DNA from 2 places in the Geodermatophilus sp. SYSU D00965 genome. Region 2 is predicted to be linked to the other one. Evidence: riboswitches for the same ligand, from Rfam matches in the RefSeq annotation. Region 2 holds a riboswitch; the other holds the start of a gene.

What was found. Region 2 has a riboswitch for cyclic di-AMP ahead of ACI789_RS18055 (C40 family peptidase). Riboswitches for the same ligand answer to the same signal wherever they lie in the genome.
Region 1: it holds a riboswitch for cyclic di-AMP, as region 2 does, so the genes downstream of both, ACI789_RS16415 (C40 family peptidase) here and ACI789_RS18055 (C40 family peptidase) in region 2, are expected to answer to the same signal.

The regions. Positions count from the first base shown of each region.
Region 1 covers NZ_JBJGYQ010000016.1:124,880-128,077, reverse strand. Annotated here, with positions in the region: gene ACI789_RS16425 (hypothetical protein) at 1-446, shown strand, start outside; gene ACI789_RS16420 (YrdB family protein) at 424-804, opposite strand; gene ACI789_RS16415 (C40 family peptidase) at 956-1,999, opposite strand; cyclic di-AMP (ydaO/yuaA leader) riboswitch at 2,015-2,158, opposite strand; gene ACI789_RS16410 (hypothetical protein) at 2,359-2,538, shown strand; gene ACI789_RS16405 (phytoene desaturase family protein) at 2,569-3,198, shown strand, end outside.
Region 2 covers NZ_JBJGYQ010000019.1:90,542-93,739, forward strand. Annotated here, with positions in the region: gene ACI789_RS18045 (DEDD exonuclease domain-containing protein) at 1-364, opposite strand, end outside; gene ACI789_RS18050 (hypothetical protein) at 571-885, shown strand; cyclic di-AMP (ydaO/yuaA leader) riboswitch at 1,095-1,265, shown strand; gene ACI789_RS18055 (C40 family peptidase) at 1,282-2,367, shown strand; gene ACI789_RS18060 (M48 family metallopeptidase) at 2,585-3,198, shown strand, end outside.

The sequences.
Region 1 (3,198 bases), on a different contig from region 2:
CCACCCGGGCGGAGGCGCACGCCGCGCACACCCGGTGGCAGGCGCTGCAGCACTCGCCGCGGGCACCGCGCGGGCTGGCCCTGCGCTCCGCCGTCCTCGGGCCGCCCGAGGAGCTCGAGGACCGCCGCTTCGGCGACCTGGACCTGCAGGTCCGCCGCTGGCCGCTGCCGCTCTGGCCGCACCTGTACTGGGAGGTGCTCTCCGCCCCCGGCGGCTCCGTGCTCCAGGAGCACCTGGTGCGCGCGCCGGGCTCGCCGGTGCCTCGCGCCACGGCCGGCCGGCTGCGGGTGTGGGAGCACGTCCTGGACGACGTCGTCGGGCTGCCGGGCGCGCGGAGCGTGGACCCCGGCGTGGTCACCCGCTGGGAGGTGCACCTGCCCGGCGGGGTCCGGGCGCGGTTCGTCTGGGGGCTGCTGCAGGAGGTCAGCCGGCCGGCGGCGCGCTGACCGCGGCCTGGGGCGCCGGCTGCGCGGTCAGCGGCCCGGACAGCACGCTGCCCAGCACCGCAGCGACGACGAGGACGGCGGCCGCGCGCGGCGACCCGGCCGCGAGCAGGGCCGCGCCGGCGGCCCCGAAGACCACCACCTTCGTCAGGACGGCGAGCGCCGCGACCTGCACCACGGCCTGCGGCGCGGCGAACAGCCCCCACAGCAGCGCCGCGGTCAGGGGGACGCCGAGGGCCAGGAGCCACCGCAGCGCCGTCGTCCCGCCGGCGCTCCACCCCCACAGGCCGAGGGCGGCCAGCGCGCCGAGCTCGGTGGCGAAGGCGACGCCCGCCCAGGTCCACTGCCATGCCTGCACCATCTCGGGCCCCCTCCGTGGTGAACGACGCTCTGATACGAGAGCAGTGTTCACACCCGGCGCCGGGACCGTCAAGTCCCGGACACGACGGAGCCCCCGGACGCACGTGGCGTCCGGGGGCTCCGGGGGCTCCGGGGGCTCCGGGGGGCAGCCGCTAGCCGGCGATGCGGTTGAACTGCGGGGTGGCGCCCATGACGTCGACGCTGGCGACCTTGACGACGTCGCCGGAGGTCGGCGCGTGCACCATCTGGCCGTTGCCGATGTAGATGCCGATGTGGCTCACCGGGCTGTAGAAGGCGACCAGGTCACCGGGGCGCGCCTCGGCGCGGGAGACCTGCTGGCCCATCTGCGACTGCATGCGGCTGGAGTGCGGCAGGCTGATCCCGGCCGCGCGGAAGGCGTACTGCACCAGGCCGGAGCAGTCGTAGGAGCCCGGGCCGGAGGCCGCCCAGACGTAGGGCTTGCCGCGCTGGGCCATGGCCGTGTCGATGACCGCCTGGATCGAACCGCTGGCCGCGACGACGGGCGCCGAGCCGCCGGTCGACGCCGGACGCTCGCCGCGGCTGGCCCGCTCCTCGCCGCCGTGCGCGGTGGCCGCGGCAGCCAGGGCGGCGCGGCGCTCGTCGGCGGTCAGCCGCGCGTAGTCGGCCTGGTACTCGGCGATCTGGGCCTGGAGGTCGGCCTGCTGCTTGGCGACCGCGTCGTAGGACTGCTGTGCCTCGGCGGCGACCCGGTCGGCCTCGGCCTGGGCCGCGGTGGCGGCCTCGCCGGCCGCGACCGCCTGGCCGAGCACCTCGCCCTGGTGGCCGGCGACGGTCTGCAGCAGGGTCACCCGGTTGACGAACTCGTCGGCCGAGCCGCTGGTCATCAGCGCCTGCAGCGACCCCATGCTCTCGCCGGTGAAGGCGCTTCGGGCGACGCCGGTCACCTGCTGCTGCGCGGCGGCGACCACCGCCTGCGCGTCGGCGACCTTCGCCGCCGCGGCCTGGGCGGCGGCCTGCTGGGCGGCGAGCGCCTCGCGGGCCTCGTTGAACTGCTCGGTGACGACCTCGAGGTCGTGCCCGCGGGCGGCGACCAGAGTCGCGGCCTCCTGGGCGGTGGCCGGTTCCTCGGCACCGGCCGAGGTCGGGACGAAGGCCACGCCGACGGCGGCGGCGAGGACGAGGGCAGCGCGCCGGGCGGCGCGAGCGGACGCCATGGTGTGGCGGCTCTCCGTTCTTCCACGAGCCGCCTACCGAGTTAGCTGACGGGTTCGGGCGGGAAGGCGCCCGGCGCGCCCGGCCGAGGCCGTGCGTGCTTCACCCCAGTGCTGCGGTGGGTCCCCGGCCCGGCTCCCCCGGGGAGGAGGGAACCGGCTCGGCGGCGACCGCGGGGTGTCACCCATTGCGGTGACGGAGCGCCCCGGCGGACGCACACACCGTAAGCGCCGTGACCCTGCCGTGACAATTACCGGCCTGTGATTTCGTGGACTCTCGACTCGACCGCGCAGGTCCCCGGGGCGGCTGTGGCGGAAGAGACACGTGGGGTCGCCACCGCGATGGCGGGTATGTGCCCTCCATGGATCTCAAGCGACCTCTGGTCGTGCTCGCCATCGCCGGGGCGCTCGCCGGGTGCAGCAGCACCAACAACTCCAACACCGACGTCGACCGCGGCACCACCGACTGCGGCGCCGCCGAGGCCGGCAGCAACCGGGCTGACTGCTCGGAGAGCGAGAACGCTCCCACGCAGGGCGGCTGAGCACCCGCCGGACCCGCTACGGTCCGCCGGGTGAGCGCACGCAGCAGGTACGACGCCGTCGTCGTCGGGGCCGGTCACAACGGCCTGGTGGCCGCGGCCTACCTCGCCCGCGCCGGCTGGTCGGTGCTGGTCCTCGAGCGGCTCGAGCAGGTCGGCGGCGCCGCGGTCAGCCGGCAGGTCTTCCCGGGCGTCGACGTCCGGCTGTCGGCGTACTCGTACCTGGTCAGCCTCCTGCCCGACCGGATCGTCGCCGACCTGGGGCTGGAGGTGACCCTGGCCGACCGCGCGGTGGCCTCCTACACCGCCGTCCCCGGGCACACCGGCCTGCTGGTCGAGCGGGACGAGGGGCCCGCCACCGCCGCCTCCTTCCGGGACCTCACCGGGTCCGACGACGAGCTGGCCGGGTGGCGGCGCTTCTACGGCCGGCTGGCCGACCTCGCCGAGGACCTCGCCCCCACGCTGACCGAGCCCCTGCTCTCCCCCGACCAGCTGGCCGGACGGCTGCGCGACCCGCAGCTGTGGCACGACCTCGCCGAGAGGCCGCTCGCCGACGTGGTCGCCGACGAGCTCTCCCACGACGTCGTCCGCGGGGTGGCGCTGACCGACGGGCTGATCGGCACCTTCGCCGACGTGCACGCCGCCGACGGCCTGGCCGGCCGC
Region 2 (3,198 bases):
ACTCGAGGAAGCTGGGCAGCACCGCGCCGATGCGGGGGGCGGCCGCGACCATGGTCGTGGTGATGCCGGTCAGCACGCTGATGTAGGGCGGGATCGCGCAGCCCGGGTCGACGAGGGTCTGGAACTCGCCGAGGACCTGGCCGCCGCGGACCTTGACCGCGCCGATCTCGGTGATCGCGCTGTCCTTCGGGGAACCCCCGGTGGTCTCCAGGTCGACGACGACGAACGTCACCTCCGCGAGCGGGGTGCCCAGCTCGTCGATGGTGGCCTGCTCGTAGCGGGGGAGGCCCGCCGCGGCTCGCGCGGCCGTCCCGGCCAGGTGGGCGGGGGAGAGCGGCACCTGCCGGGGAAGGGAGGACGGCACGGGGCGGACGGTAGGTCGGGCCAGTGACAGTCCCGGGGACGCGCGCCGGGTCCCGGCCGGATCACCACTGCCCCGGGACGCCGCGCGGACGGCGGGCACCGCGCGGGCGCACGGAACTGTCGGTGGCCGTCCCTACCGTGCCAGCCGGACCGACCGAGGCCATGGAGGGCCTCCACGACCGGGGTCGGCCGGGTGAGGAGTGGGCCATGTTGATCGACTGCGAGACCTGCACCGTGCGGGGCACCGGCTGCGCCGACTGCGTCGTCACCGTGCTGCTGGGGGCGCCGCCGGGCTGGCGGACCGAGGACCCGACCGTCGTGCCGATGACCGCGCGGCGCGGCGCGGAGGCGACCGGGGACGGCGTCGTCCCGGGCCCGGGCGTCGTCGTGGAGTTCGACGAGGTGGAGCGCCGCGCCGTGCGGGCCCTCGCCGAGGGCGGTCTCGTGCCGCCGCTGCGGCACCAGGCCGAGCCGGAGCAGAGGTCGGGTGGGGCCGGGCGGGGCCGGTGGCGCACCGGGTGACCCGGTCCGTGCGGCCGGGTCGCCCGCAGGCGGGCGCGGGGTCCATCCCGGCGGCGTGTCGGGCCGGGCGATCCTGTGGATGTCCCCACAGTTCCCGCTGGCCCCATTTGTCACAACTTCATCACGCCCGTACGGTGAGCCGGTCCGACCGGGTGGTCGTCACCCGCAGAGAGGTGACCTCGGCCGGGCACCGCCGAATCGCCCGACGCGCCTCCGTGGCGCCGAGGGGGAACCGGGGACCCACCGCAGCACTGGGGTGAGTTCTCGCGTGCGCCGGTCCGCCGGGGCACACGCGCCGGCCCGCCGGCGCGCAGAGATAGGGCACGTCTTCCCAGCCCGAACCCGTCAGCTAACTCGGTAGGCGGTTGCTGAGGAAGAAACGGAGAGCCGCCGACCGTGGCGACCCCCCGCCCTGCCCTGGGGCATGCGCTCGACCAGATCGACTCCGACCTCCCGGTGGCCCTCCGCCGCCCGACGCTGCCCCGCCGCCTCGGCCGCGGGCTCGTCGTGGGCGCCACCGCGACCCTCGCCCTCACCCTCCTGCCGGGGACCGCCGCCGCGGATCCGGAGCGCGCCGCGAGCGCCGCCCAGGCGGCCCAGCTCGTCGCGCAGGCCGGACACGACCTCGAGGTCGTCACCGAGCAGGTCAACGACGCCCGCGAGGCGCTGGCCCAGCAGCAGGCCGCGGTCGAGGCCGCCGACCGGGCTGCCGCGGCGGCCCGCGAGCAGCTCGGCGCCCTCGACGGCCAGATCCGCCAGGTCGCCCGCACCGCGTTCACCAGCGGTGACGGGATGCACGAGCTGGACCTGCTGTTGACCAGCGAATCGCCCGAGGACTTCGTGTCGTCGCTGGCGACCCTCGACGCGATCGCCGGCCACACCAACGACGTCCTCGCCGACGTCGCGGAGAGCGCCGCCGCGGCCGAGCGGGCCCAGCAGGAGGCCGACGCCGCCCGGGCCCAGGCGCAGGCGTCCCTGGACGACGTGACCGCCCGCCAAGCGCAGCTGGAGGCGGACATCGCCGACTACCAGGCGCAGTACGCGGCGCTGTCGGTCCCGCAGCAGCAGGAGGTCGTCACGGCCCACGCCGGCCAGGCCGTGGCCGCGCCCGCGCCGGCGCCCGCCGCCAGCGGTTCGGCCCAGGCCGCCGTCGACACCGCGCTCGCCCAGGTCGGGGACCCCTACGTCTGGGGCGCCGGCGGGCCGAACGCCTTCGACTGCTCCGGCCTGACCCAGTACGCGTACGCCGCGGCGGGGATCAGCCTGCCGCACTCCAGCCGCATGCAGTCGACGATGGGCCGCGCGGTCTCCCGTGCCGACCTGCAGCCGGGCGACCTGATCTTCTACTACAGCCCGGTCAGCCACGTGGCGATGTACATCGGCAACGGCCAGATGGTGCACGCCTCCACGTCGGGCCAGCCGGTCAAGGTGGTCGGCGTGGACTCGATGGGCGGCATCACCGCCATGCGCCGCATCGCCTAGCGACCGGCGGCAGGGCAGCGGGCCGGTGACCTCCCGGAGGTCACCGGCCCGCTGCGCGTCCGGCGCCTGCCGGGCCGGGTGGCGGCCCGCCGCGAACCCCCGCGGCGCCCTGTCGGAACCCGGAAGGTGGCCCGCCCCGGACCCCGCGGCCCCCTGCAGGGACCCGCCGCGAGCCTGCGAGCGGTGGGGGGGACGGGGTCCTCCTAGGATCGGCCGGGTGAGCGCCCGCCGGGCCGCGCTGCTGGTCGCGGTGGTCCTCGGGGCGGCGCTCGTCGTCGTCATCGTCGTCCGGACGCCGTGGACGCTGCTGCCCGACCCGCCCGGGGGACGCACGCCGGTCCGCCCGGGGGCGGGCCTGCCGCCGGGGGTCGCCGAGCGGGCGGAGTCCTTCGCGGCGTCCCTCCGGCCGGCCTCCCTCGCCTCCCTGGTGCTGAGCCTGGTGGCGTCCGCGGTCCTGGCGCTGACCCCGCTGGGCCGCGGGCTGGTGACCGCGGTCGCGCGGCCGCTGGGCGGCGGCTGGGCCTGGCAGGTGCTGCTCGGCACGGTCGCCCTGGTGGTGGTCGGCCGCCTGGTCACCCTCGGGTTCGCCGCCTACGGCGAGACGGTGCGGCACCGGTACGGGCTGTCCACCCGCAGCTGGGCCCTGTGGTTCCGCGACGTCGCCGTCTCCACCGCGATCTCGGCCGCGGTCACCGCAGGGGTCCTGCTCGCACTGGTGTGGCTGGCCCGGCGCGCCCCCGGCACCTGGTGGGCCTGGGCGGCGCTGGTCGCGGCCGGGTTCGTCGTCGTCGGGTCCTTCCTCTACCCGGTGCTCATCGAGCCGGCGTTCAA